One region of the Corynebacterium sp. UD i78 genome, then DNA from elsewhere that is predicted to be linked to it. Evidence: predicted binding sites of a transcription regulator. Region 1 holds the regulator's gene; each other region holds the start of a gene.

Region 1 (9,810 bases):
GATCGGGGAGATCGCCGAGGAGACCGGGGAGGACGCCCCGCCGGAGATTCTCGTGGTCAACAAAGTCGACGCCGCTGATCCGCTCGTCCTGGCGGACCTGCGCAACCGGCTCGATGACGTGATCTTCGTCTCCGCCGCCACCGGTGAGGGCATCGCGGAACTGGAGAGCCGGCTGGAACTCTTCCTCAATTCGATGGACGCCCGGGTCACCCTGTCCGTGCCGTTCTCCCGCGGGGACGTGGTCTCCCGGGTCCACGAGCTGGGTACGGTGCTTTCCGAGGAGTACACCTCCGGCGGCACGGTCCTCGACGTCCGCCTGCCGAAGGTGCTGGCGGCTGAACTCGCCGCTTTCGTGGTGCAGTCCTAGACTGTCGTGCGTGACTGCATCAAGAGAGAATTCCACGGGGGACGCCCCTGTCCGGACCCGGGTCTGGACCCTCCACGGGGACGGACGCCATGTCCGTCCCGGCGCCGTCGTCGCCCCCGATGAGCGGCTGAGCTGGCCGCGCACCGTCGGCATCGGCATGCAGCACGTCATCGCCATGTTCGGCTCGACACTGCTGGTGCCCACCATCACCGGCTTCCCGGTGAACACCACCCTGCTGTTCTCAGGCGTGGGCACGATGATCTTCCTGCTGCTCACCCGCAACAAGGTGCCCTCCTACCTGGGCAGCTCCTTCGCCTTCATCGCGCCGCTGGCGGCGTCCCAGGCGGACGGCTTCGCCGCACAGCTCGGCGGCATCGTCGTCGTCGGTGTGGCCCTGTTCCTCGTCGGTCTGGCGGTGCAGGCAGCGGGCCGTCGCGTCATCGACGCGGTGATGCCGCCGGCGGTCACCGGTGCGATCGTCGCGATGATCGGTCTGAACCTGGCCCCGAACGCCGCCGGAAATTTCGGTGAACAGCCGCTGGTCGCCGCCGTCACGTTGGCCGCTGTGCTGCTGTTCACGGTCGCCGGTCGCGGCATGATCGGACGCCTGGGCATCCTGTTCGGTGTCGTCATCGGCTGGGCCTTCGCGGCCGTCACCGGGAACCTCGCCGGCGGCGCGGGCGACATGATCCGGGACGCGGACTGGATCGGTCTGCCGCACTTCGAGACCCCGGAGTTCCAGCTCAACGCGATCCTGCTGACCCTCCCGGTCATCGTGGTACTCATCGCGGAGAATGTCGGCCACGTCAAGGCGGTGGCCGGGATGACCGGCCGTGACCTGGACGACGAGCAGGGCGCTGCCCTCATGGCCGACGGTGTGGCGACCGCCCTGGCCGGCGGCTTCGGTGGTTCCGGTACGACGACCTACGCGGAGAACATCGGCGTCATGGCGGCGACCCGGGTGTACTCGACGGCGGCCTACTGGGTTGCAGCGTTCACCGCCGCGGCTCTCGCGTTCGTCCCCAAGTTCGGTGCGGTCATCCAGACCATCCCGACCGGTGTGCTCGGTGGTGCGGCGATGGTGCTCTACGGCATGATCGGCCTGCTCGGCGTCCGGATCTGGCAGGAGAACAAGGTCAATCTGGCCCATCCGCTGAATCTCACCACCGCGTCGGTGGCGATGATCGCCGGCATCGGCAACCTGACGCTCACCTTCGGCGATCTGACCCTCGAGGGTATCGCCTGGGGTTCGGTCGGCATGATCGTCGGCTACCCGCTGCTGCGTTGGTTCTTCGAGAACGTCGGTGAGGGACGGGACACCCGGGTCCGGGGCTACACCCTGGAGGGGTGACGCCCGGGGGTGGGGGAGTTACTCCTCGTCGAGGTTCTTCTCGACGAGGCCGGCGATCTCGGTGACGGCATCGGCGTTGTCCGAGGACACGGTGACCTGGTCGCCGTGCTCGGCACCGAGCGCCATGATCATCAGTGAGGACGTCGCGTCCGCCGGCTCGTCATCCTCGTCGGCGTCAACGAGGGCGATGAGGATCTCGTCGTCGTAGTTGGCGGCAGCCTCTGCGATGACGGTGGCCGGGCGGGCGTGCAGACCGACGGTCGAGCCGACGGTGACGGTGGTCGAAGCCATGATGATGTTCACGGTCCTAACTGTGGTTCCGGAGTGATAGGCGGGTGGACGGTCGTGTCCGTGCCCCAGCGTATAGCGTTCCGGCCGACGGGGGTGGGGACCGTCTGAGGAAGCAGGTCACGCCCGGAGAACGTCGATCTCCTCGCGCTCCAGTGCCTCGAGGTACTGGGCGGGGATACCGGTGTCTGTGACCACGGTGTCCACCTCGGAGACCGGGGCGAAGCTGACGAGGTAGTCACGGCCGAACTTCGTCGAGTCACACATCGTGACCACACGGTCGGCGTTGGCGATCATCGCCCGCTTCACGGCTGCCTCCCGGGCGTCCGCGGTGGACAGTCCGTGGTCCAGGGAGAGCGCATTGGTGCCGATGAAGGCGATGTCGGCGTGGTTGATACCGATGGCCCGCAACGTGATGTCGCCGACGACAGCCTGGGTGATCGCCCGGATGTGACCGCCGAGCAGCTGGACGTCACCTATCCCTGCCGCGCCCAGTCGGACGGCGATGGGCAGACAGTTCGTGATGAAGGTCAGGTTGCGTCCCTTGGTGGGGTCCTCGGCGATGGAGTGGGCGAGCATCGCGGTGGTGGTTCCGGCGTCAAGGAAGACGGTCCCGGTCTCCGGCAGCAGTGTGGATGCCGCTCGGCCGATACGCACCTTGGCTTCCGGGGCGGCACCGCGGCGTTCCTCGATCGCGGTCTCCCTCGTCTGGAAGGTGTTGGTCGGCACCGCACCGCCGTGGACGCGGTGCAGCGCGCCCTCGTCGTCGAGGACCGTGAGGTCGCGGCGGATGGTCTCGGGGGTGACGTCGAAGCGGTCGGCGAGCTCGACCACGGTCACCCGGCCGTGGACGGCGGTGAGGGACGCGATCTGTCGGCGACGTTCTTCGGAATTCACGGTGCTCGTTTCACAGGCCAGGGAGGGGTGGACAAGGGGGTACGCCCCGATCATAGGTGGGTGGACACACGGGGTACACGGAAGGGGGCGGCGGATGGAGGTGACGGGTGTAGCCGGAAGACACTGGACGGGGGTGACCCGCGGGCGGACCGGAGGCATCGCTCGCGCGTATCGTGGTGCTGACAACGAGTCGCCGAAACACCAGTGGGAGCCTTCCGTGAGCAAGTCAGACAGCACGTCCGCCGTCGGTGAATCCAGTCCCGTGGAGGATGCGGGGGTGGTGAAGGGAAAGCCGGTGGTACCGGGTGTGGTTTTCGCACCGGCAACCTGGGTCACCGCCCGCCCGGAACTCCCCGAACCGACCGCGACAGTGGCCGAGGATCAGCGGGATGCAGAGTACGAGGCCTTCACTGAGGCGGTGGAGACTGTCGCCGGCCGTCTGACCGAGCGTGCGGAGCAGGTCGACGGGCACGCCCGTCAGGTTCTGGAGGCCACTGTGGTCATCGCCCGTGACCGCGCCTGGGCGAAGAAGGTGAAGAAGTCCGTCGCCGCGGGGCAGACGAACCTCTATGCCGTGCGCCAGGCCACCGACTACTTCATCGACATGTTCCTCAAGGCGGGAGGAGTGATGGCAGAGCGGGTCACGGACCTCGCCGATGTGCGGGACCGTGTCATCGCCGAGCTCCGTGGTGAGCCTGAACCGGGCATCCCCCAGGTCACCTCGCCTCACGTGCTGCTCGCCGATGATCTGGCACCGGCGGACACCGCGACTCTGGACCCGTCGCTGATCGTCGCCGTGGTGACCGAGAAGGGTGGGGCCACCAGCCATACCGCCATCATCGCCCGACAGCTCGACATCCCCTGTGTGGTGGCGACCGGTCGCTCGCTGCGGACCCTGTCCGACGACGAGCAGCTGCTCGTCGACGGTGGCGAGGGCACCGTGGAGTCCGGTGTGGACCCGCAGGATGCTCAGCGCCGGGTGGCCGAGGCCGCGGAGTACGCGGAGAAGGTCCGCAGCTGGAGTGGTCCGGCACAGACCCGGGACGGACAGCGTGTGCAGCTGCTGGCGAACGTGCAGGATGGTGCCACCGCCGAACAGGCCGCGGCATCGGTCGCGGAAGGTATCGGCCTGTTCCGTACCGAGCTGTGCTTCCTCAGCGAGACCGAGGAGCCGTCGGTGGAGCAGCAGGCGGAGAAGTACGCGGAGGTTTTCCGGGCGTTCCCGGAGGGCAAGGTCGTGGTGCGGACGCTGGACGCCGGGTCCGACAAGCCGGTGCCCTTCGTCAACGCCGAGGAGGAGGAGAATCCGGCACTGGGTGTGCGCGGACTCCGTATCGCCCGGGGAAACACGGAGCTACTGGTGCGTCAGCTCGACGGTATCGCCGCGGCGCAGAAGCTCGCGGGCCGGACGGAGCCTTCGGCACACACCTGGGTGATGGCGCCGATGGTGGCGACGGTCTTCGAAGCCAGGTGGTTCGCGGAGATGTGCCACGAACGGGGCCTGACCGCCGGCGCGATGATCGAGGTGCCCGCTGCCGCGCTGATGGCGGAGAAAATGATGTCCTACCTGGACTTCGTCTCGATCGGTACCAATGATCTGACCCAGTACACCATGGCGGCGGACCGGCTGTCGTCGTCACTGGCGTACCTCACCGACCCGTGGCAGCCGGCGGTGCTGCACCTGGTGCATACGACCTGCCGTGCGGGATCGGTGACCCGGACCGCGGTCGGAGTGTGCGGTGAGGCGGCGGCTGACCCGCTGCTGGCCTGTGTGCTCACCGGCCTCGGGGTGAACTCCCTGTCGGCGGCGACCCCGGCACTGGCTGCCGTGGGCGCCCAGCTCGGTGACGTCGATTTCGTCACCTGCCGGGAGATGGCGGCTGCCGCCCTCAACGCCGAAGGTGCGGAGGAGGCGCGGGCTGCAGCTGCGGCGGTCATCGGCCGCTGACCCCGGTTGACCCTGCCTGCCCCGGTCGGGCGAAGGCCCCGGTGACGACTCCCCGGCGGAGACGACTCCGGGGCCTTGCCGGATCTGGACGGGAACTCGACGCGGTGACGTCAGATCTTGCGCAGGACGGCGACGACCCGACCGAGGATCTGGGCTTCGTCACCCCGGATCGGCTCGAACAGGGGGTTGTGGGGGAGAAGCCACACTGTGCCGTCGCTGGGGTGGAACTCCTTGACGGTGGCCTCGCCGTCGATCATCGCGGCGACGAACTCACCGAGCTCGGCGGTCTGCTGGGAGCGTACGACCACCCAGTCTCCGTTGAGGATGCCGGCATCCTGCATGGACTCGCCGACAACCTGGAGAAGGAAGAGCTCGCCGCCGCCGACGAGCTCCTGGGGCAGCGGGAAATGGCTTTCGACGTGCTGCTCGGCGAGGATCGGGCTGCCGGCTGCGATCTGACCGACAACCGGGACGAAGGACGGCTCCGGCATCCCCTTGGGCAGCACGGACGCCGGCTTCGGACCGGGCTTCGAGCTCGAGTCCGTCGGGTCGAGGCCACGGATGTCCACGGCGCGGGGCTTGTTGCCTTCGCGGCGCAGATAGCCTTTCCGCTCAAGCTCCTTGAGGTGGTACGAGACCGACGAGGTGGAGTTCAGGCCGACTGCATCGCAGATCTCGCGGATGCTCGGCGGGTACCCGCGGAACTGGATGCCGTCCTTGATGACGTCGAGGATCCGACGCTGTCGTTCGGAGAGCTTCTCCCGCCCCTTGCCGTCGGCCGCGTCCGTGCCCTTGGCGGTCACCGATCCCTTGGGACGGCCGCGACGGACCTCTCCGCCTGTGGCGTCGTCCGGCTGTGTGGTCTGTGCCATCGTTCTTCCGCTCCCTGCCTTGTCCGGCTTGTTCTCTCTCGACCATACATGAAAGTCGGCGGTTTCCCTACCAACATGTTCGAAAACTTCGGCGGGTTCCTGGACTGTGTCGAACATCCGTGCTATCTTCGCGATTGAACGAGAGATTTCGAACGTACGGACGATGTTCGATAAGGAACCGGGATCCGCTGTCCGGCTCGGATGCTGAACTGTCGTCCGTGTCCGGGAGACAGGATTCCCGGGCCTCAACGTCGAGAGGAGCACACACCATGTCCACACCAGTGATCACCACCTGCCCCGACCGGGACCGCGCTTTCCGGGAGCCGGTCCGCCGACCTGACTGGTCCACCGTTGCCGCCGCTGGTAGTTCGAACACTGCCGGCGCCGGAGCAGTCCTCCGTCCCTCCGCACGGACCGTGGAGTCCCGGGAAAGGACCGCCCGCGGTCCGGAACGGGCGTTCGAGGGACGCGGCTGGTGGTGGCGGACCCGCCGGCGCACGATCATGGTGCTCCAGTCTCCGGGCGTCGTGTTGTTGGGCGGTCTGAGCTGCCTGCTGATGATCGGGCTGAGCCCACTGCTCACCGATCCCGGTCAGGTGGAGCAGGAGTCGGTCCCCGCACTGGTCGGACCGGCGACCGCGGGGGATCTGACGGAGTCGGTTCCAGGTACCGCGAAGTCGGGGCAGTAGTACTGCGGGACTACGATGGGCGGCATCCGAATCCCGGTATGCCCCAGGAGAATCCATCATGCTCTGCCCTTCGTGTCGGTCCGAACAGTCCAGGGTCCTTGACTCACGCACCGTGGAATCCGGTTCGGCGATCCGCCGTCGCAGGGAATGCAGCAACTGCGGTACCCGCTTCACCACACTGGAGCGGTCCATTCTCCTGGTCACCAAGCGCAATGGTGTGACCGAGGAGTTCAGTCGCGACAAGGTCATCCGCGGTGTCAGCCGGGCTTGTCAGGGACTCGAGGTCCCGGATGACGCGCTCAAGGTCCTCGCACACGAGGTTGAGCAGTCGATCCGCGCAACCCACGGATCACAGGTGGACGCCAACGACATCGGCCTCGCGATCCTCGAACCTCTGCGCAATCTCCACGAGGTCGCCTATCTCCGGTTCGCCTCGGTCTACAAGTCATTCCGCAGCGCCGAGGACTTCGAGAACGAGATCCGGCTGCTCCGCGAAGCGGGGCAGGCCGGTCAGCAGACCACGGAGGATGTCGTCAGCTGATCTTCCGGAGGGCCTTGTGTACCCGTTGCACACTGGCCGTCCGGGTGGTGCCCAGGTTCTGGGCGAACAGTGCGACGCGCAGCTCCTCGATGAGCCACTCCACGTCCTTGACCTGCGGGGAGGCGGCGCGGCTCTTCGGCAATCTGTCGCGGGTCGCCTGCACTGCATCGAGGCATTCCCGGATCTGGTCGGCGAGATCTGCCTCGCGGTCCGGATCCTGCTCCATCATCGTCAGTCGTGCCTGCATCGCCGCGACATAGCGGGGTACATGGCGCAGGTGTGCCGCACCGTTCCGGGTGATCCGGTGGGGACCCAGGTAGAACTTCAGCTGATCACGCATCTCGGTGATTGACTCGCCGTCCCAGTTCTCCAGTTCGGCGGACATGTCGGCCACCGCAAGGGCGGCAGGCGCCACAGCCACGACGGTCTGGCGGACCATTCCCGGCCCGCGGTCCCGGGCCGCGGCGACAGCTTCGGCGCACCGGTCGGGATCCCGGATGACCGGACCGAACTCGCCCAGCAGTTCCCTGCAGGCCAGCACCCGGCAGTCCTTGACGAGAGCATCCGGTCCACCGTAGGGGTAGTTCTCCACGGCCACCCGCTGCCGCAGCGGCAGACCTTTGATCATCTGCCTGGGCTGTACCCGGCAGGCGTCGAGCATGAGATGCAGGACCGCGGTGAACTGGGCCCCGGCGGCCGCCGCCTGGGACGGGTAGGCGCGGAGTGCTACACCGGAATCATCGATCACCAGAGCAGGGTAGGCGGTCACCGGCTGTCCGTCGACCACGGATTCCACGGTCTCCGGGATCACACCGATCCCTTCGACGCTCCACTCGGTGTCACGGGCGAGGATGCCGACGTCACCGCCGGAGGGGCCGTTGCCCTCCGCCTGTCGGCCCGCCTCTCCCTTCTGTCCCTGTCGACGACGCTTCCCGCGGTGGTTCGCGGCATCCGACGGGGCGGGGGAGCCGTCCTTGCCGGAGGACTGCCGCGCGGCGACGGTGGCGATGGACCGGGTGATCTCGCCGGCGAGTTCCTGCCGAAGCGCCGCAAGATCACGCGACCGGGCGACGACCTTGCCCCGTCGGTCCACGGCGGCGAAAGCCATCCGCAGGTGATCGGGGATTCTCGACCAGTCGAAGTCGGTTCCGCTGATCCCGGTGCCCCCGAGACTGCGCAGGGCGTCCGCCAGGGCGTCATCGAGCGCTCCGTCGTAGGGGGTCATCCTGGCCAGTGCAGCCCGGGCGAATTCGCCGGCGGGAACCACACTGGTGCGCAGGTGCTTCGGGAGAGTCCGGATCAGGGCGACGCACAGTTCCTCGCGCATACCGGCGACGAGCCAGCGCGTGTCGGTGTCGTCCAGTCCGGCGAGCAGCGGCAGCGGCACCCGCATGGTGATGCCGTCGGCCGGATCTCCGGGGCGGAAAACGTACTCCAACTCGTACTCGACCGACCCCTGACGCCAGATGTCAGGGAATTCCCGCGCCTGGGCGGCCTGGCTGTCCGAGCTGATGAGAGCATCCTCGGTGAAGTCCAGCAGGTCCGGGGAGCCGTGACGGGCCTTCTTCCACCACGAGTCGAAGTGGCGGGCGGAGACGACCTGGGAGGGGATCCTGGCGTCGTAGAAGTCGTAGAGGGTGTCGTCGTCGACGACGATGTCACGGCGGCGGGCCTTCTCCTCGAGCTGGGTGGCGTTCTCCAGCAGCTCGCGGTTGTGGGAGAAGAACTTGTGGCGGGTGTGCCAGTCACCCTCGACGAGTGCGGAGCGGATGAAGGTCTCCCGCGCCGCCGTCGGATCGACCTTCGACAGTGGTACCGTACGGTCCGCGACAATCGGCAGTCCCAGCATCAGCGCCTTCTCGTGGATCATCGCCGCACCACGCTTCGACGACCAGTGCGGCTCCGCGTAGGTGTACTTCACCATGTGCGGGGCGACCTCCTCGACCCACTCCGGGGTCAGCGGGGCGACCGCCCGGGCGAAGACCTGCGAGGTCTCCACCAGTTCGGCAGCCATCACCCACTGCGGCGGCTTCTTCGACAGGTGCGAGGAGGGGTGGATGACGAAGTGGGTGCCGCGGGTACCGAGGAACTGGCGGGAATTCCCCTCGCGCAGTCCTGTGTTGGTCAGCAGTCCGGACAGCAGCGCCTTGTGCACGTCGTCTTCGGCCAGCGCCGTGGCACCACCCTTGTCGAGCTCGAAGGTGAGGTTGCGGACGTGCCGGATGTTCGGGACCTTCCAGTGCAGGTCCTGGATCACGGTGAGCAACTGGCGCACCAGGTCGATCCATTCACGGACGCGCACGTAGTGGATGAACTCGCGCTTGCACAGCCGCCGGAACTGGTTGCCCGACAGCGCCTGACGGTTCTCCTGCAGGTGGTTCCACAGCTTGAGCAGGGACATGAAGTCGGAGTCCGCCTTGTAGCGGGCGTGCGCCTGATCGGCCTGCGCCTGCTTCTCCATGGGACGCTCGCGGACGTCCTGGATGCTCAGTGCGGCGACGATCACCGCGATCTGTTCGAGGACGCTACGTTCATGGGCGGCGACGAGCATACGTGCCAGTCGCGGATCGGTGGGGATCCGGGCCATGTCCCGTCCGGTGTCCGTCAGCGGTCGGGCGGTCGAGGTGGCAGAGGTCCCGTCATTGCCCGGGGCGAAGGCGCCCAGTTCCTGGAGCAACTGGATACCGTCACGGACGGACTTCTTGTCCGGTGGCTGGAGGAAGGGGAACTCGGAGATGTCTCCGAGGCCCAGTGAGGCCATGGAGAGGATGACGCTCGACAGGTGGGTACGCAGGATCTCCGGGTCGGTGAACTCGGGGCGGGCCTCGAAGTTCTGCTCGGAGTACAGGCGGACGGC
Region 2 (9,810 bases), 680 kb from region 1:
GCTCGACGACGTTGCCGACCAGGAAGGCGCGGGTCAGCGGGCCCACACCGCCCGGGTTCGGGGCGACGGCACCGGCGACCTCCCAGACGTCTGGATGGACGTCGCCGGTCAACTTGCCGTCCACGCGGGAGACTCCCACGTCGAGCACGGCGGCGCCCGGCTTGACCATGTCGGCGGTGAGCATGTGGGCCTTCCCGGCGGCGGCGATGATGATGTCGGCGTCGCGGGTCTCCTTGGCCAGGTCCTTCGTACCGGTGTGACACAGGACGGTGGTGGCGTTCTCGGAGCGGCGGGTGAGCATCAGACCGATCGGGCGGCCGACGGTGACACCACGGCCGATGACGACGGCCTTGGCGCCGTTGATCTCCACGCCGTAGCGGCGCAACATGCTGATCGCACCGTTGGGGGTGCAGGGCAGCGGGGCGGGCTCGTTGAGCACGAGCTTGCCGAGGTTCACCGGGTGCAGGCCGTCAGCGTCCTTGGCGGGGTCGATGCGCTCCAGGACCTCGTTCTCGTTGAGGTGCTCCGGCAGCGGGAGCTGGACGATGTAACCGGTGCAGGCCGGGTCAGCGTTGAGCTCGTCGATGACGGCGTTGAGCTCGTCCTGGCTGACAGTCGCCGGCAGATCCCTGCGGATACTGGTGACGCCGATCTTCTCGCAGTCCCTGTGCTTCATCTTCACGTAGGAATGGGAGGCGGGGTCGTCGCCGACAAGCACCGTCGCCAGGCCCGGGGTGATCCCCTTCGCCTTGAGCGCGGCCACCCGCTGCGCGAGGTCCTCGAAGATCTCACCTTGGTACAGTTTTCCGTCCAGCTTCATCGCAGTCACGCGGTCTACCTTATCGCGCCCTACACCGCACCCGGGAAACCCGCCTGGCGCCAGGCTTCATAGGTGGCGACGGCGGCGGCGTTCGCGAGGTTCATGCTGCGCCGGCCGGGCAGCATCGGGATACGGACCTGCTGCGTGACGCGCGGGTCGTCCAGCGCCTCCTGCTCCAGTCCGGTGGGCTCGGTGCCGAAGAGGAGGACGTCGCCGGGTTCGTAGGTGATGTCGGTGAACCAGGTGTCCGCGTGGCGCGGTGAAGGCGAAGACGCGGTGGCCGCCCCCATCGGCGAGTTCCGCCAGTGCGGCGTCCCGGTTCTCGTGGAGCGTGACGGACGCCAGGTCGTGGTAGTCCAGTCCGGCGCGCTTGACGTGCTTGTCGTCGAAGTTGAAGCCGAGCGGCCCGGCGAGGTGCAGCGCTGCACCCGTGCCGGCGCACTGTCGGATGGTGTTACCGGTGTTCCCCGGGATGACCGGCTGGTCGAAGAGCACGTGGCAGAAGGGGTTCACGGGGATCGCGGAGTTCACGGCGTCGCTCACAGTTCCCACCACGCCTTCAGCGCCTCAGCGAACCAGGCGAGGTCCTTCACCCCGGCCATCTCCCGGGCGGAGTGCATCGACAACAACGGGATGCCGACATCCACGGTGGGGATGCCGAGTCTGGTCGCGGTGATCGGGCCGATGGTGGAACCGCAGGGAACGTCGTTGTTCCCGGCGAAAACCTGGTCAGGGACACCTGCGGTAGCACAGGCGCGGCGCCAGGCGGCAGCGGTGACGGCGTCGGTGGCGTAGCGCTGGTTGGCGTTGACCTTGAGCACCGGACCGGCGTTCATCACCGGGCGGTTCACGCCGTCGTGCTTGCCCGCGAAATTCGGGTGGACACTGTGCGCCGCGTCCGCGGACACGCAGGCCGACCGGGCGTACATCGCGCGGGTCGCTGCGGCGTCCGCCCCGAGCGAGGACGCCACGCGCACCAGCACATCCTCCAGCACCGGACCCGCGGCGCCGGAGGTGGTGGCCGAGCCGATCTCCTCGTGATCGAAAGCAGCGAGGACCCGGATGTCCTTCCCCTGGCCGGAGGCCGGGGACGCCGCCAGCAACGCCTCGAGCGAGGTGAAGACACTGGAGAGGTTGTCCATCCGCCCGGCGGCGAGGAAGTCCTCCCGGGCACCGAAGATCCCGCCGTGCTGGGCATCGACGGTGATGAGGTCGTGGGCGACGATGTCGTCGGCCTCGACTCCCGCAGCCTGCGCCACCACATCGAGAATCGTCGGGGTGTCCTCCCCGACGGCGAAGACCGGCTGCATGTGCAGCTGACGGTCCAGCTTCAGGTCGGCGTTGACGTTGCGGTCGAGGTGGATCGCCAGGTGCGGGACGCGCAGCACGGGCCCGGTGGCGACGAGTTTCTCGGTGCCGTCGGCGAGCACGACGCGTCCGGCCAGCCGCAGTTCCCGGTCCAGCCAGGACGCCAGGATCGCCCCGCCGTAGATCTCGACGGCGGCCTGCCTCCAGCCGGCGGTGCCCGGGAGATCACCGATCGGCTTGAGCTTGAGGCCGGGCGAGTCGGTGTGGGAGCCGATGATGCGGAAACCACTGGTGGCGGGGTCAGCACCCTGCGGAACATCCCAGGCGATGAGTGCCCCGCCGCGGACGATGTAGTGCCCGCCGGGCCTCACGGCATCCACTCCCCACGGCGTCCGCTCGTCCTCGCGGACGTAGCCGGCGTCCTCCAGGCGTCGGGCGACCTCGGCGGCGGCATGGTAGCTGGAGGGGGACGCGGCAATGAAGTCGGCGAACCGGCGGGCGAGGGTGGCTGCTGGGGCAGAGTCGGTCATGGGGACCAGTTAACCACCGGGGCCGCCGTGGAACCCGACCACCTCCCTGGTATCGATCATGTGTTCTATTCAGCGACCTGTTCCGGAATTCCACGTCCGACCCCCTCATAGAGTCCATGTCATGACCGCACCACCGGCACCACCACCTCCCCAGGACGGCATCGACATCGTCGACCTCGCCTTCCATGACATCTACTTCGCCCCTGTCCCGGCACCGTTTCCGCAGTGGTCCCTGGAAACGGCCACGGACCTGTTGTCCGAAGCCACCCGCGCGCACAACCGCGCCCTGCTCGTCATGGCTGCCGAGTGCACCCCGGAGCCGGACGCGGATGTCGAGGCGCATCTCAGTGAGCTGAGCGCCCGTCTCTCCCTGCCCCGGCACCGCGCCGAGATGCTCACCGACATCGGACTGTTCCTTCGGCGCTTCCCGGTTCTCGCCCGTCGCATCGCCGGCGGATTCCTCGGCCCCGACCATCTCACGATGCTCGCCCGGTCCGTCACCGGTGTCTCCCCCGAGGATGACCGCGACGTCGAAGGTGATCTCCTCATCCTGCTGGCTCCCCGGCGCGACGGACTGTCCCTGCCCGGCGTCGCGGCGCTGCGCAACCGGGTCCGTCGGATCATCACCGAGCGGGACGCGTTGGCCCGTCCACCGGAGCCCGGAGAAAGGACGACACCGGCAACCGGCACCAGGCAGCGCCGGGTGGACGTCGCCGGGGGATACGATCCCGGCACCATCGTCATCACGGCGACCCTGCCCACGGAGGAAGCGGAGGAGTTCACTCTCATCCTCGACGCGGTCGGTCGGAAGCTCGGCTGTTCCCGGGCCGACGCGCTGATGCACCTGGCCCGCGGCACCGCGGACGTGCAGGTCACCCTCAATCTCTACCGTGACCCGGAGTCGCCGGTCGCAGCCACCCAGGCCGGGACATGGCTGGATGCCGCAGCCACCGACACGTTCATGGAGCGGGTGTCCCACCTGCGCATTCTCGCGCACGAGTCCACCGGGACCTACACCCCCACCGAGGCGATCGTCGCCTTCGTCAGGGGCAGGGACGGCACCTGCCGTCACCCCGGCTGCGACGTGCCCGCCGACCGGTGCCAGATCGACCACATCATGCGTCACCAGGGCGGTGGCCCCACCGCCACCCGGAACCTCCACTGCCTGTGCCAGCGCCACCACCTCATGAAGACGATGGGATGGCAGGACATCACCATGGCGCCCGACGGGACGGAGATGTGGACAAGCATCGGGGACGGTCACGTCTACCTCACCGAACCGACCGGCCCACTGGCCGCCTACGCCCGGTCCACCTTCTCCTCCCGGGCCACCCGGCGGTACCGCACCCTGCGCGAGCACAATGAACGGCGACTGGCCGAGCAGCACCGGGTACGCGACGCCGTGACTTCTGTTCAGGACGCCACGGCCCAAGACTCAGAGGAGGTGCCGTTCTAGCGGGTTCCGGAGGGAAAACAACTACGCTGCCTCCACTCCCGCCACGCAGACCCGACCGTTCTCGACGCTCATGTCGACCCGGGCTCCGGTAATGGTCAGGTACCATTTACCGCGGTCCCAGTCATGGGTGGCGATGGTCTGCGCGTCCGCGTCAGGACAGGTCAGCACACCCCGTGAGCCGTCAGCCAGTCGACCATCGCAGCGGCGATACGCTGCCGGTTCACCGGCCGGACGAAGACGTGCCCCTCGTCCTCCAGCTCCAGTGCAGCGGTCGGCACACCGCGCTGCGCCAGTGCCGCACTCATCTGCAGGTACTCGCTCGGCGGCACATTCGTGTCGTGCAGCCCGTGGATGAACAGCACCGGCGTCGTCGCCGCCCCGGCCCCCGAGACAGGCATACCCGACAACCTGACCAGCGGAGACACCGCCTTCAGCAGCTCCCCGTCCTGGATCGGGTAACCGTACTTCGGGAACGCCGCAGAGGCGATCCACGGCTCCGTGTCCCGGTAGAAGGTCTCCAGGTCGCTCATCCCGCACGCGCACACCGCCGCCCGGAACAGGTCCGGGAACCACGTCACCGCCACATTCACCAGGTAGCCGCCGTAGGACCGACCGGAGACCGCCAGGCGTGACCGGTCGGCCAGTCCGGCGTCCACCAGGAAGGACGCCGAGTCCTCGAGGTCCCTGATCCCGGCGAACCTCCCGTAGCGGTTGTCGGCGTGCTGGAAGGCACGGCCGTCCCCGGAGGAGCCGCGGACATTCGGCGTGAACACCGAGACGCCGGCGTCGATCACCGCACGCAGCACGTCATGGTGCCCGGGACGCGACTGCCCCTCCGGCCCGCCGTGGAAGTGCAGCAGCATCGGGGCAGGCCCCGTCACCGGCGCACCGTCGGACCCGACGGCCCGGTACAGCCAACCGGACAGTTCCACCCCGTCATGTGCGCTGTAGCGCAGCAGTTCCGGCTCCCCCAGCAGCCGGACATCGCCGTCGACAGGTACCCCGGTCACCGGTGTCATCCTGCTGGTGCGGGTGTCCACCAGGTAGACCGTCGGCGGGGCGTCCGGACTCTCCACCGTGCACACCAGCGACGCCCCGTCATCCGTGATCCGCAGCCCGTGCGCCACCATCCCCGGCAGGGTCACCTCCCGCCGCGCGGTCACCCGCTGGTCGGGGTCGAGCCGCAGCACCTCCAACGCGGAGCGCCCCGAGAGGTTCCACAACACCGCACCGGCCTCCTCGGAGCCGCTGATGCAGAACTCGTCAACATCGGCCTCGCGGTAGTGGATGAGCTCGCGGCTGCGCATCACCCCGTGCTTGGCGTGGATGCGCAGCACCCGACGCCGGTCGCTGTGATGATCCGAGCACACGAGCATCACCGGTTCGCCGTCCTCGCGCGGCGGCAGAATGCACCCGGCGTCGGTGGTCGCCCCGGGTTGTGGCGGCAGGAGAGGACGCCACGACCCGTCCGGCCCGATGAGCAGCAGTTCCCGGTTCGCCCGCGGCCCGACCCGCATCAGGGCGTGGCCGGCGTGCGCGGCGACGAGTTTACCGTCCACGCGGCGGTCGATGACCTGCACCGACCCGTCGACCGGGCTGACGAGGCGTCCCTCCGCCAGTCCGTCCTCACGCACGGCGTCCACGGCGAGGTTGCCGGCGTCCCACTCGACCAACGAGGTCTTCGCGTCGGTGTCGTCCCGCAGCAGCACCGCCGAATCATCCCCGGGATCGGTGGAGACCAGCCAGATCTCGGTGCGCTCGGTGCCCTCGGGGGCGATCTCCACGGCCAGCCAGTGGGCGTGCGGGGAATAGCGCACCGCCACCGCAGGGCCGGACGCCGGGATGCGGATCCGCCGGGCGTCCCCCAGGACCCCGTTGACGAGCGGGGCCTGCATCGCCACGGGCAGCCCCTCAGGATCGGCGTCGTCACGCAGGATGAAGGCGAGCGCGGATCCGTCGGGGGCGATGTCCGGGGCGGTGGTGTGTCTCACGCCTGCAGGCTACCGGAGAGGATCAGCGGTGAGAATCCACGTGTCCCGCCCACCGCCGCCCCGCGAGGAGTTGACGACCGTCGACCCGGCAGGTGCCACGCGGGTCAGCCCCACCCGCACCGTCGTGGCGCCCCCGGAGTCCAGGAGGCTGAACATCCGCAGGTCGACATGTCGGTCGGTGCCGTCGAGAGCGGGCAGCGTGGACAGCTCGACCCGCTCCTGCCCGATGAAGGACGCCGGGTCGGCGAGGATCTCCGCCCGGCGCGCCGCCAGCTGCGCCCGGGTGCACTCCGGTCCGACGGTGATACCCGACCCGCCGTACCCGTCGACCGGTTTGACGACAAGCTCATCCAGCCGGTCAAGGACCGTCAGGCGCTGCCCGGGATCGGCGCACAACCATGTCCTGACCTGCTGCAGCGCGGGCTCCTCCCCCAGGTAGAAACGCACCATCTCAGGTACGGAGGCGTAGACGGCCTTGTCGTCGGCCAGACCGTTGCCTGGCGCGTTGACGATACGGACGGTCCCGGCGGCGAGTGCGTCGCCGATCCCCGGGACCCCCGCTGCGAGGTGCGACTCGGTCACCCGCAGGTACACGAGGTCGACCAGCCGGTCGCCGTCCAGGTCCCACAGCACCGGCGTCCCGCGTTCCACGACCTCCAGCTGGTCACAGGTCCGTGGTGCCAGGTCACCGGTCTCGGCGATGATGCGCTGCTCGTCCCAGGACGGATCGTCCTCACCCGCGGTGAGCAGCACAGCGTGGTCGGACGCATCCCGCACGGCGTCACACAACATCTCCAGTGCACCGTCCGTCGGCACCAGCCGGTCCCCCATCGCCTCAATGAGCTCCGGGTGGTGTTCCTCCGTCACCTGCCGCGCGGCCAGGGCGAAGGTGAGGCCGGAGGGCATCCGGAGATTGTCCTCCAGCACCCGCCAGTCGGAGATCTGCTGCTCAGTCCCGGAACACACCAGGTCAGCACCGGTGACACAGGCCCGGATGGTTCCCCCGGGAACCCGGTGGCCCAGTTCGGTGTAGCCGGGGGCACGGCGGATCACCGCGGCGTCCATCCTTCCCGCCCGGACGATCCCGGCGTCCTCCGGGGAGGTCGCACCATAGACGTCGGCGAGGAAGTGGTCGAGGGCACGGGCGCGCTGCTCGACCCCGGCGGCGAGTCCGGTCCACACGGTCTCGTCGATGATCCGGGGCAGCGGTTCGATGTCGAAGGGCTGCCCGTTGAAGGTCATGCCGTGTCCGGCGGGATCGGGGAGCATCATTTCACCAGGGTAAACCCGGCCGACGGGCCCTGCAGCGCGTATAACGGACACATGCCTGATTTCTCCCTCTCTGCCGGGGTGCTCACGGAACTCCGTGACGCCGCGGCGTCCGACCCTGCGCTGCGCGTCGCAACCAATGCCGTGACCTCGACAGACATTGACAGTGTCACCCTCAACCGGGCTGCGGTCACCGCCGTTGACCCGACGACCGAGGTGAAGCTCGATTCCCTGGGCGTCACCGACCAGAAGCAGTCCGGCCGCTGCTGGATGTTCGCCGGGCTCAATGTCTTCCGCCACCGCGTCGCCGAGAGCCTCAATGTCGAGGACTTCGAGTTCTCCGAAACCTACCTCCAGTTCTACGACAAGATCGAGAAGTCCAACCACGCGCTGCGACGCCTCGACGAACTCTTCCGTTCCGGCGTCACCGACCCCGACGACCGTCTGGTCAACAGCCTGCTGTCCCACGCCGCGGACGACGGCGGATGGTGGAACTACCTCGTCAACCTCATCGGCAAGTACGGTGTCGTGCCCAAGGAGGCGATGGGCGAGACCTTCAATTCCGGCGACACCGGGCAGATGGACGCCCGGCTGCAGACCGTGCTGCGCGCCACCGCCTGGAAGATCCGGGACGCCGTCCTCGCCGCCGGAGACGCTGTCAGCGCCGGGACCACCGAGCCGATCATCGATGCCGGGTTGAAGGACGCCCACCGCGTCCTCGCCACCCACCTGGGCCTTCCCCCGGAGAGGTTCGTGTGGCAGTACCGCGACAAAGACAAGGAGTTCCACCGCGAAGGAGAGTTCACCCCGCTCGAGTTCCGGGACCGGGTGCTCTCCGAGGAGTTCACCGGCGGACTGGAGAACTACGTCTGCCTGGTCAACGACCCCCGCGAGGAGAACCCCTACGGTGCCGCGTACAGCGTCGCCGAGGAGACCAACATGTGGGGCACGGCGGACACCTCCTTCATCAATGCCGAGGTCAGCGAGCTCAAGCGCATCGCGAAGGCCAGCATCGACGCCGGCGAGCCGGTGTGGTTCGCCTGTGACGTCAACCGTCAGTTCGCTGCCGCCCTGGGCATCTGGTCCGCCGACCTCTACGAACGCGACGCCCTCTACGGCACCACCACGGTCTCCGGACCCGGCACGACCAAGGCCGACCAGATGCGTTCCCGGGAATCCCTGCCGACCCACGGCATGGTGCTCACCGGCTACGACAACGAGGCCGGAACCTGGCGCGTCGAGAACTCCTGGGGCACGAAGAGTCACGGTGGGCACGCCAAGCTCGCCGGCGCCGGCTCGATGAAGGGCTACGGCACCATGAAGGACGCCTGGTTCGACGACAACGTCTTCCAGATCGCCGTCCACCGTCGACTGCTCGGGGACGACTTCCCCGGCCTCGACGCCCTGGACCGTGGCGAGACCACTGTCCTGCCGATCTGGGATGCGATGGCCTGAGTGGTGATGAGTGGTGATGAGTGAGAAGAGTGAGAAGAGTGAGAAGATGAACGGAATCAACACAGACACCCTCGCCGGATTCGCCGCGGACCTGGCGTCCGACGCGTCCTGGAGGGTCGCCCGTAATGCCGCGACGGCCGCGGACGTGCAGAAACTGACCCTCGACCGGGAGATCCTGGCGTCCGCCGACCACTCCATGTCGGTGAAGCTGGACCAGTGGACCGTCGCCGACCAGCAGCGCTCCGGTCGGTGCTGGCTGTTCGCCGGACTGAACTCCGTGCGCGGCGACGCCATGGACGAGACCGGCATCAAGGACCTCGAGTACTCGCAGTCCTGGCTGCACTACTGGGACAAACTGGAGAAAGCGAACTACCTGCTCACCGCGATGGTCGAGCTCGCTGACCGACCGCTCGACGACCGGACTGTCCAGCACCTGCTGGACCACCCGGCCGAGGACGGCGGGCAGTGGAACATGTTCGTCGCGCTGGTCGAGAAGTACGGCATCGTCCCGAAGTACGCCATGCCGGAGACCTGGTCGTCCTCGCATACCGCGAAGATGAACCGCGACATCTCCACCGCCACCCGCACCGGCGCGCTGCGGATCCGCGCCGAGATCGCCGAGGGTGGTGACGGGGCGACCGCTCACCGCGCCGCGCTCGGTGAGGTCCACCGGATCCTCACCGCCCACCTGGGCGTCCCGCCGGAGGAGTTCGTCTGGCAGTACCGCGACAAGAACGACGAGTTCCACCGCGAGGGCACGCTCACCCCGCTGGAGTTCGCGGCGAAGTACGTGCCCGCCGACCTCGGCGAGTACGTCTGCCTGGTCAACGACCCGCGCGACTCCTCCCCCTACGGCGAGAAATTCACCGTCGAGTACCTCGGCAATGTCGTCGGCGCCGCCCCGGTCACCTATCTCAACGCCCCGTCCTCCGTCCTCAAGGACGCCGCGGTCGCCGCGCTCCAGGAAGGACGCCCCGTCTG
Region 3 (9,810 bases), 190 kb from region 1:
TGTTTCGTTCTCGGCCCTGTTCTACAACTTCGGATTCTTCACCGTGCTGGCCTTCAGCCCCTTCCTCCCGGTCATCAAGGAATCGGGGGAGTACGGCATCGGTCTGATCTTCTTCGGCTGGGGTTGCGCGCTCGCCGTCTGCTCGGTGTTCGTCGCCCCGCTGCTCCAGAACCGGGTCGGCGCGGCCGACACGTCCATGCTCATGCTCATCGGCCTGCTCGTCATCTACGTGGCGCTCGGTCTCGGGCACGACAACAAGGCCGTCGTCATCGTCCTGGTCATCGTCTCCGGTGCGATGATGGGCATCAACAACACCGTGTACACCGAGATGGCCATGAGCGTCTCTGACCACCCCCAGCCCGTGGCGTCCGCCGCCTACAACTTCGTGCGGTGGATGGGCGGCGTCATCGCCCCGTACGCCTCCACGAAGATCGCCGAGCATGCCGACCTTTCCACCCCGTACTACGTTGCCGCGGGTGCTGCGGTGATCGCCGTGGTGGTCATGCTCCTCACCCGCAACGCGGTGGAGGCACACGGCCCCCACGCGGTGTAGCCGGTCTAGCCGAACAGCGCCGTGCCCCAGTCCTCGCCCTCGGCCAGGCCGGGCGGGCAGGCGAAGACCGCCTTGGACTCGTAGCGGACGTACTCGTTCATCTTGTCGCTGTGCGACAGCCGCATCTGGATCGGCGTGAAGTTCACCGACGGTGCCGAGACATAGGCGATGAAGAACAACCCCGCCGACAGGTGCCCCATCGAGTCCGAGCCCTCGATGAAGTTGTAGGCCCGGCGCAGCATCCGCTGGCCGTCGTTCTGGTCGGGGTGGGCCAGGAAGACGTGCGAGTCCTCCGGGATCGCCGGGCCACCGGTACCGAGGTAGAGGTCGAAGGGGACGTCGGCGTTCTCGGCATCCGTCCCGATCGGTGCTCCGGACCCCTTGTAGCGGGCGAAGGTGTGCTGCTGGTCGTCCAGGATCTGGCGGTCCCACACCTCCAGCAGCATCCGGATCCGCCGGACGCACATGTAGGTGCCCCCGGTCATCCAACCGTCATCGGAGACCCACACCATCTTCTCGATGTCGTCGGTCTCGTCGGCGGTGATGTTGCGGGTGCCGTCCTTGAACCCGAAGAGATTGCGGGGGGTGTCCTCCTCCTTCGTGGTCTTCGATGCGGCACCGTAGCCCAGCTGGGACCACTTCACCGCGACCACGCCGGTACCGGCCCGGGTGAGGTTGCGCACCGCGTGGACCGCGACCTGGGGGTCGTCTGCGCAGGCCTGGATGACGATGTCCCCGTCACACAGGGCGTCCTGCAGCTGGTCGCCGGGGAACTTCGGCAACGGTTCCAGTTCCTCCGGCTTCCGGTCCTTCAGACCGAAGCGGTCGTCGAACAGCGACGGTCCGAAACCCACGGTGACGGTGAGATTTCCGGACGCCAGGTCCAGCGCCTCACCGGTGTCTTCCGGAACCTGGTTGAGTAGATTGTCCGGATCGTCGGTGATGTCGGCGTCGGAGTCGGTGAGGGCACCGCCCTCGGTGGTCTGCTCGCCCGTCGTCAACCGCTCAGCCATGGAAGTCCAGGTAGACAGCATGTCCCGCAGTTCATCCCGGTCTTCGGTGAGCACCGTGAACGCCACGATGTGCAGGTGCTCCTGCTGCGCGGTGGTGACGCCGGCCTGGTGGACACCCCGGAAGGGGACCACCTGGCTGTCATCGTCGGTGGAACAGGCGGCCAGTGTACCGACACCTGCGACACCTGCTGTGCCGAGGGCGGCCGCACCGAGCCCGGTGACACCGAGCCCGGTGAGGAAATGACGGCGGGAAACGGGCCGGTCGGACATTACCTGCCGCTCTCCGCTGCCGTGATGACGCCGGTGACCTTGGAGACCTGCTCATTGAGCTGGTCGAGGACGGTGGACAGCTTCTTACGGTCGTCTTCGCCGACCGTGTCGTAGTAGACGAAGCCGTCACCGTCACGGAAGGTGTCCAGCCGCTCCTGGACGGCGTCGAACTTGACGTTGATGTCGGACAGCAGGTCGGCGTCCTTCTCGTCGATGGCGTCCTCCAGGGAGGCGACGGCGGCCCTGGAACCGTCCAGGTTCGCCTGGAAGTCCCAGAGGTCGGTGTGGGAGAAGATGTCCTCCTCGCCGGTGATCTTCGAGGTGGAGATCTCGTCGAGCAGGCCGTGGGCGCCGTTGGCGATGAGGTCTGGGGCGACGGTGAAGTCGTCGGCGTTGACGCCGTCGACGAGCTCGGCGATGTCCTCGACCAGCTGGTCGGCGTCCGCCCTGGTCTCGTCGGTGATCTCGCCCTTCTCCCACAGATCCTTCTCGATCTTGTGGAAGCCGGTCCATTCCTGGCCGTCCTCGAGATCGGCCTCACGCAGGTCGATGCGCGGATCCAGGTCATCCGGGAAGGACTCGGCGATCGGCTCGATGCGCTCGTAGTAGATACGGGTCGGAGCGAACAGGGACTTCGTGGTCTCGATGTCATCGTCCTGGATGGCCTGGACGAAGGTGTCGGTCGCCTCCTGCAGTGCGGTGGTCTGGGACCGCACGTAGCGCAGGTAGCCCTCCACGGCGGCGGTGAGGGTGTCGCTGCCTTCGGTGAGGTCGACCGCGTCGCCGGTGATGTTCAGGTCGTGGCTGATGCCGTCACCGACCATGCCGGGCTTGCAGGTGGCCTGGTAGGTGCCGGCTTCGGGGATGGAGACCAGCAGCTTGCGGGTGGCACCCGGGCCGATGTTCTCGACCTCGCCGACCACGCGTCCACCGTCGGTGTAGACGTAGAACTCGGTGATCTTCTTGCCGTTGTTGGTCACCTCGAAGCTGTTGTTGCCGGTGGTGGCGTCGTAGGCGTCGAGGTCGCAGTTCTCGTCGTCGGCGGTGACGGCGAACGCAGGGGCGTCATCGTCCTTGTCGGCGCAGGCGACCATTCCCAGCGGAAGAGCGATCACCGCCGGAACGGCGAGTGCGGCGCGGGAGATACGGGAGATCTTCATTACTTGGATCCTTTGGTTTTCGTGGGCCGGAAGAAGGCAGGCAGAGCGATGACGGGGAAGACCGCCCAGCCGGTGAAGGCGAGGACCGTCGGGTTCGGGACGATGTTGAACATGCCCTCCAGCAGGGTGGCGTACCAGGTACCGCGCTCCAGGACGTCGGAGATGTCGAAGGCGTAGTTCGACAGGCCCGGCAGAACGTCGGCCTCCTGGAGGTCGGTGATGCCGTAGCGCAGGATGCCGGCGGCGACGAGAATCAGCAGCGCCCCGGTGATCTGGAAGAACATCTTCAGGTTGATCTTCACGGCGCCGAGGTACAGGGCGACGCCGATGACGATGGAGATGCCGACGCCGGTCATCAGCCCGGCGAAGGGGACACCCAGCGAGCGGCTGAAGGAGTCGAAGACCAGCAGTGCGGTCTCGATGCCTTCGCGGGCGACGGCGATGAAGGCGACGGTGGCGACGGCGAACGGGCCCACGGACACGGCCTTCTCCATCTTCCCCTCGAGCTCGGCGGTCATGTTCCTGCTCGCGCCCTTCATCCAGATCAGCATCCAGACCACCAGTGCCACGGTGACCAGGGAGGCGATGCCGCCGATGAGTTCCTGGCCGGTGGTGGTGAGGGTCTTCGTGCCGAAGTGGATGATGAGGAAGACGCTGACTGTCACCGCGAGCGCGGCGACGATACCTCCCCACAACCAGGGGTAGGAGCGGCGCTGACCGGTCTTTTTCAGGTACGCGGCGAGGATGATGACCACCATGGTGGCTTCGAGACCCTCGCGGAGACCGATGAGAGCGTTGGTGTAGAACACTGCGGCTGCTTTCTGATGAATGACGTGCACTGTTACGGCCGTAGTGGGCCGATGCCGACGGACTGCATGATGGTGAGGCTCACCGAAGCTCTGGGGCAAGAGAATGTTAGTCCCGCTGCAGTGGAAGCAAAAGAGGGGGACGGTGTGGGGGTGGTTACTTATCGCCCCGGGGGCTGACTCCGGGGGTGGATCCTGGTCCGGTTTCTCCGGGGCCGCCATGGGCTGACGGTGGGGGAGGCATGGTATTCTGGCTGCACTTTCCAACGATGTGAGACGGATTGACGCTAAGGAGCCCACGGAATGAAACTCGCCGTTATCGCCGGAGACGGAATCGGAACCGAAGTCACCGCCGAGGCGCTCAAGGTCCTCGATGCCGTGACCGGCGACGAGGCCATCGACACCACCGACTACGACCTCGGTGCCCGCCGCTACCTCCGCAACGGCGAGCTGCTCACCGACGCTGACCTGGCGTCCCTCAGGGAGCATGACGCGATCCTGCTCGGCGCCATCGGAGATCCCCGCTCCGTGCCTGCCGGTATCCTCGAGCGCGGCCTGCTGCTGCCGCTGCGCTTCAAGCTGGACCACGCGGTGAACCTGCGTCCCGCCAAGCTCTACCCGGGTTCCTCCTCGCCGCTGGCGAACCCCGGCGAGATCGACTTCGTCGTCGTGCGCGAGGGTACCGAGGGTCTGTACTGCGGTAACGGCGGCACGCTCCGTGAGGGTACCGACCACGAGGTCGCCAGCGAGGTCAGTCAGAACACCTGGTACGGCGTGGAGCGCGTCGTGCGTGACGCCTTCGAGCGGGCGTCCTCCCGCAGCGGGAAGCTGACCCTGGTCCACAAAACCAATGTGCTGGTCAGTGCCGGTGGGCTGTGGTCTCGCGCGATTGACACCATCGGTGCCGGGTACCCGCAGGTCACGGTGGACTACTGCCACATCGACGCCGCGACCATCTACATGGTGACCGACCCGGGCCGATTCGATGTCATCGTCACCGACAACCTCTTCGGCGACATCCTCACCGACCTCGCCGGTGCGGTCACCGGTGGTATCGGCCTGGCGGCGTCCGGCAACATCGACCCGTCCCGGAAGAGTCCGTCCATGTTCGAGCCGGTCCACGGTTCCGCGCCGGATATCGCGGGTCAGGGTATCGCCGACCCGTGCGCGGCGATTCTGTCGGCCGCACTGCTGCTGCGTCACCTCGCCGGCGACGAGGGGCAGGACGCCGACCTCCGTATCGCCCAGGCCGAGAAGATCGAGGCCGCGGTGCTGGCCGAGGCAGGTTCGCGCGACGCCTCGCAGATCCGTACCGCCGAGGTCGGCGACCGGGTCGCTGCGGCTGTGACTGCGTAGGCCTTTCCGATGACCACGCTGTCGCCCGTCACCCTCACCGGTGAGATCGTCCGTCTCGAGCCGCTCAGTCACGACCACACCGCCGACCTGGTCGAGGCGACGAAGGACGGCGAGCTCTGGAAGCTCTGGTACACGCCCGTTCCCGGCCCGGACGGCATGACGGCGGAGATCGACCGTCGTCTCGCCCTGCAGGACGCCGGCTCGATGATCCCTTTCGCCACCCGCGACCTGCGCAGCGGCCGGGTCATCGGCATGACGACGTACATGAACATCGACGGGTCCCTGCCTCGGGTGGAGATCGGGTCCACCTGGAACGCGAAGAGTGCGCAGGGCTCCGGCACCAATGCCGAGTCCAAGTTGCTGCTGCTCACCCATGCCTTCGAGGTGTGGGACTGTGCGGCGGTGGAGTTCCGCACCTCGTGGATGAACCGGCAGTCCCGGGCAGCCATCGAGAAGCTCGGCGCAAAACTTGACGGGGTTCTCCGTCAACACGCCCGCACCCCCGACGGGTCGCTGCGGGACACCTGCGTCTACTCGATCGTCCCCGCCGAGTGGCCGCAGGTCCGGGCATCCCTGAGGTTCCGGCTGGGGTACGGGGTCTAATGGCGGTTCTGGCGAGCTCACCCGGGCTTTTCCGTAGCTGGGCTCGCTGACAGGAGTGGTGGGAGCAGATCCCGCGTCGTGCACACTATGCCGCCGATATTCCACAGATTCGAACGTGTGGTTGACACTGTCCGATGGCTCGGATATACTTTCGGGTAGTGATCAAACTGTCGGTCGATGATGATCCGGACGCTGCGAGGGAGGGAACATGACCACCGCACTGCTGCCACTGGATGCCGAACACCCTGCCCGCGACCTCGTCCAGGCGGTCAACCACGCCGAGTTCGATCTCGTGACCTGGCTGTTGACCATCGACGAAGACCTGCGCCTGTCCACCGTCCTCGCGCTACGCGGCAGGACGCGGGCAGAAGCCTACCGATACGCACACGCTGCCGAACTCGCCGCACGGATGCCGGAGTTGTTCGACCTGCTCGGCGCCGACGGGCGGATCACCGTCGACCACCTCGACACCGTCTGGTCCCAGATCAACCGTCATCTCACCACACTGACCCGGACAGAAGCGCGCCGGCTGGGCCCGGTCATCGACACCGCGGTCGCCGCAGCACTGACCGACTGGATGGAAGCGAACTGCCCCGTCGGACTGGAGGCCTTCGCCCTGGTCGTCCAGGAAACCCTCGCCACTGTGGCCGCCGGCCTGGTCGCAGCCACCGAACTGGCCGAGCAGGACACCCAGCGGCTGACCAAGCGAGGCACGAAACTGGTGCTGGACTGCGGGTCGGAGACCACCGCCACCGCCGTGTGGGGTGCTGTCGGTGACAAGGCCCTGGAACTGCTGCGGGCGGCACGCAAGGCGGCTGAGGATCAGGACGGTACCGAAAGCGACCTCAGCGACCTCAGCGACTTCAGTGCCGCCGTGCCCTCGATGGCGCAGTGCCGGGCACGTGTGCTGCTCGATCAGCTCGGGGACACCCCGGAGGCGATGCGCACGGTGGTCAACCTGTACCGCACCACCGTCGACGGCGTCACCGGTGTCGGTGGCGCGTTTGTCCCGAAGGTCGGTTACATCTCCGAGGTGACCGCCGAGATGCTGGAGTCGGTGGCTGACTATGTCCGCAACCTGCCGAACCAGGCCGAGATCCTCGCCGAGGAGAGTGAGTCCTACCGGTTCCCCACCATGCAGCGTGCGGCGATGGAGGGCCGGGACGGGCACTGCCGGTTCCCGGGCTGTGACATTCCCGCCGACCGGTGCGAGCACGACCATATCGTCAACTCGTGGCACACCAGTCCGGACTCGGACGGTCCGACGGCCGTGATCAACGGGATGTGCCTGTGCCGGCTGCATCATGCCCTGAAAACTGCGGGACTGTGGGCGGCGGAGACCACCGATGGTGGGGTGACGGTGATCTGGACCGGCCCGGCAGGTGTCATCGCGGTGACCGAGGCTGACGGTCCCCTGTCCCCGGCCAGAGCAGGCCCCGAACCCTGACCTGTGCCCTTCCACATACGGAAAGACCCGGCGTCCCTGCCGCCATGACAGACGGGGACGACCGGGCTACGGCTGCGCGATTACGCGATCTTCGCCGCAGCCTCCGTGCCCTGGCGGATCGCACGCTTGGCGTCCAGTTCGGCAGCCAGGTCAGCGCCACCCACGATGGTGACGTCGATGCCGGCAGCCTTCAGCGGCTCCGCGAGCTCCTTCACCGACTCCTGGCCGGTGCACAGCACGATATTGTCGACCTCGATGACGCGGCGCTCCTTGAGCTCCTTCGAGATGACCCTGCCCTTCCTGTCCTTCGTCTCCTCGTAGAAGGCTAGGTGCAGGCCGGCGTCGTCGATCTTCTCGTACGTCGCACCGCTGATCTGCTCGACCTTCTTCCCCCTCACCGAGGCCTTGTGTACCCAGCCGGAGGTCTTGCCCAGCGACTTACCCTGGCGGGACGCCTTGCGCTGGATCATGTACACCTTGCGCAGTGGAGCTTCCGGACGCGGCTTCGTGAGGAAACCGGGGGTCTCAAGATCTTCGGTCACACCCCACTCCTGCTCCCACTCCTTGAGGTTGAGCGTCGGGGAATCCTCGCCGGTCGGGGTGGTGAGGAACTCGGAGACATCGAAGCCGATACCGCCGGCCCCTAGCACGGCGACCCGGTGGCCGATCTCGCGCTCGCCGAGTACGGCCTGGGCGTAGGTCATCACCGAGGGGTGGTCGATCCCGTCGATCTGTGGGATGCGCGGCGTCACACCGGTGGCCAGGATGACATCGTCGAAACCGCCGGCCACCAGATCCTCCGCCGATGCCCGGGTGTTCAGCCGGACATCCACACCACGGACCGCCAGCTGCGTCCGGAAGTAGCGGATGGAGTCATGGAACTCCTCCTTGCCGGGGATCCGGGCAGCTATGGCGAACTGACCGCCGACATGGTCACGGGACTCGAACAGGGTCACCTTGTGGCCCTTCTCCGCTGCAGAGACCGCCGCCGACAGGCCCGCCGGGCCCGCACCGATGACCGCGACCTTCTTCGCCGACCGGGTGGGGGAGAGCACCAGCTTCGTCTCCCGACCGGCCCGGGGGTTCACCAGGCAGGTGACCTTCTTGCCGACGAAGGCGTGGTCGAGGCAGGCCTGGTTGCAGCCGATGCAGGTGTTGATCTCCTCGGACCTGCCCTGCGAAGCCTTGTTCATGAACGCCGGATCGGCGAGGAAAGGTCGGGCCATCGAGACGGCGTCCACCCGGCGGTCGGTGAGAATGTCCTCGGCGACCTCCGGGGTGTTGATCCGGTTCGAGGCGATGAGCGGGATCTTCACCACGTCGGCCAGTCGCTCGGTGAACTTCACGAAGGCACCACGCGGCACCGAGGTGACGATGGTCGGTACCTTCGCCTCGTGCCAGCCGATGTCGGTGTTGATGGCGTCCACCCCGTGGCGCTCGGCACGCTTGGCGAGCAGGGCGATCTCGTCGAAGGTCTGGCCGTCCTTGACGAAGTCGGCGACGGACTGGCGCAGAATGACCGGGAAATCGCGCGGGACCTGGCGTCGGATCTCATCGATGACCTCGACGAGGAACCGCTGCCGGTTGACGGTCGACCCACCCCACCGGTCGGTGCGGTCGTTGGTGTGCGGGCACAGGAACTGGTTGATCAGGTAGCCCTCGCCGCCCATGATTTCCACGGCGTCGTACCCGGCCTTGCGCGCCAGTCGTGCCGCCCGACCGTAGGAGCGGATGGTGTACCGGATCATGCGGTCGGTCATCCGGATGTGCTTGAAGGGGTGGATCGGCGAGGGCTCGGAACCAGGCGCGGCCTTGAACGGGGTCACGCCGTAGCGTCCGGCGTGGAGGATCTGCATGGCGATCAGTCCGCCGGCCTCGTGGACCTTGGAGGTGATCCGGCGGTGGTGGAGGACCGACAGCGGGGTCGCCATGCGTCCGCCCAGCGGCATGAGGTCGCCGGAGCGGGTCGGGGTGATGCCACCGGTGATGATGAGGCCCACGCCACCACGGGCGCGTTCCGCGTAGAACTCGCCGAGCTCGTCGGCGTGCCAGATGCGCTCCTCCATGCCGGTGTGCATCGAGCCCATGACCGAGCGGTTGGGCAGGGTGATACCGCCGATGTCCAGGGGACGGAACAGGTTCGGGAAGGGGGCAGTGGTGTCAGTCATGTCAGCTCTTCTCGGTAGTCAGAGGGAGTCAGGGTCTCGAGTACCTCGTCGCACCAGGCGACGAATCCTTCCTCCATGCGGATGCCGCCGCGCAGGACGAGGTACTGGTGCAGTCGTCGGCCGGTCAGGGCCGTGGGTCCGGACGCGGCCTCGGGGAACTGGGTGACCGCGTAGCCGCGGTACAGGGCCAGTCGTTCGGCGTGGACGGCGCGGTGGTGCCGGACGTCGGTCAGGACGTCAGCCAGGTCGCCGTGTTCGGCGCCGCGCAGTTTCACACCCAGGCTGTCCCGCAGGGTGGGGACGGGGGAGGGCTCGGCGATCCAGGACGCCAGGGCGTCCTCCCCGGCGGGGGAGAGGGTGTAGACCCTCTTGTCCGGACGGCCCTGCTGGGGGACGTCTTCACAGGTCACCAGGCCACGGTCATGCAGGCGGGA

Evidence for each region. Region 1 encodes LexA, which represses DNA repair genes until DNA is damaged. Its sites were predicted from a motif close to CGAACANNTGTTCG; they were not measured.
Region 2: the regulator LexA is predicted to act here: its motif matches at 2,712-2,725, upstream of ACZ9GM_RS08755 (HNH endonuclease signature motif containing protein).
Region 3: the regulator LexA is predicted to act here: its motif matches at 5,872-5,885, upstream of ACZ9GM_RS06430 (HNH endonuclease signature motif containing protein).

The regions. Positions count from the first base shown of each region.
Region 1 covers NZ_JBWCED010000001.1:1,175,684-1,185,493, reverse strand. The annotation lists gene hflX (GTPase HflX) at 1-367, shown strand, start outside; gene ACZ9GM_RS05610 (uracil-xanthine permease family protein) at 378-1,718, shown strand; gene ACZ9GM_RS05605 (HPr family phosphocarrier protein) at 1,737-2,009, opposite strand; gene ACZ9GM_RS05600 (DeoR/GlpR family DNA-binding transcription regulator) at 2,127-2,903, opposite strand; gene ptsP (phosphoenolpyruvate--protein phosphotransferase) at 3,121-4,851, shown strand; gene lexA (transcriptional repressor LexA) at 4,962-5,723, opposite strand; gene ACZ9GM_RS05585 (hypothetical protein) at 5,993-6,412, shown strand; gene nrdR (transcriptional regulator NrdR) at 6,471-6,953, shown strand; gene hrpA (ATP-dependent RNA helicase HrpA) at 6,946-9,810, opposite strand, start outside.
Region 2 covers NZ_JBWCED010000001.1:1,853,420-1,863,229, forward strand. The annotation lists gene ACZ9GM_RS08740 (bifunctional methylenetetrahydrofolate dehydrogenase/methenyltetrahydrofolate cyclohydrolase) at 1-829, opposite strand, end outside; partial or broken gene ACZ9GM_RS08745 (tRNA (cytidine(34)-2'-O)-methyltransferase) at 850-1,333, opposite strand; gene ACZ9GM_RS08750 (M18 family aminopeptidase) at 1,360-2,658, opposite strand; gene ACZ9GM_RS08755 (HNH endonuclease signature motif containing protein) at 2,780-4,114, shown strand; gene ACZ9GM_RS08760 (alpha/beta hydrolase family protein) at 4,276-6,105, opposite strand; gene ACZ9GM_RS08765 (circularly permuted type 2 ATP-grasp protein) at 6,115-7,377, opposite strand; gene ACZ9GM_RS08770 (C1 family peptidase) at 7,429-8,829, shown strand; gene ACZ9GM_RS08775 (C1 family peptidase) at 8,876-9,810, shown strand, end outside.
Region 3 covers NZ_JBWCED010000001.1:1,363,906-1,373,715, reverse strand. The annotation lists gene ACZ9GM_RS06460 (MFS transporter) at 1-553, shown strand, start outside; gene efeB (iron uptake transporter deferrochelatase/peroxidase subunit) at 559-1,836, opposite strand; gene efeO (iron uptake system protein EfeO) at 1,836-2,996, opposite strand; gene efeU (iron uptake transporter permease EfeU) at 2,996-3,805, opposite strand; gene ACZ9GM_RS06440 (3-isopropylmalate dehydrogenase) at 4,106-5,158, shown strand; gene ACZ9GM_RS06435 (GNAT family N-acetyltransferase) at 5,168-5,761, shown strand; gene ACZ9GM_RS06430 (HNH endonuclease signature motif containing protein) at 5,970-7,208, shown strand; gene ACZ9GM_RS06425 (NADPH-dependent 2,4-dienoyl-CoA reductase) at 7,289-9,376, opposite strand; gene ACZ9GM_RS06420 (PadR family transcriptional regulator) at 9,373-9,810, opposite strand, start outside.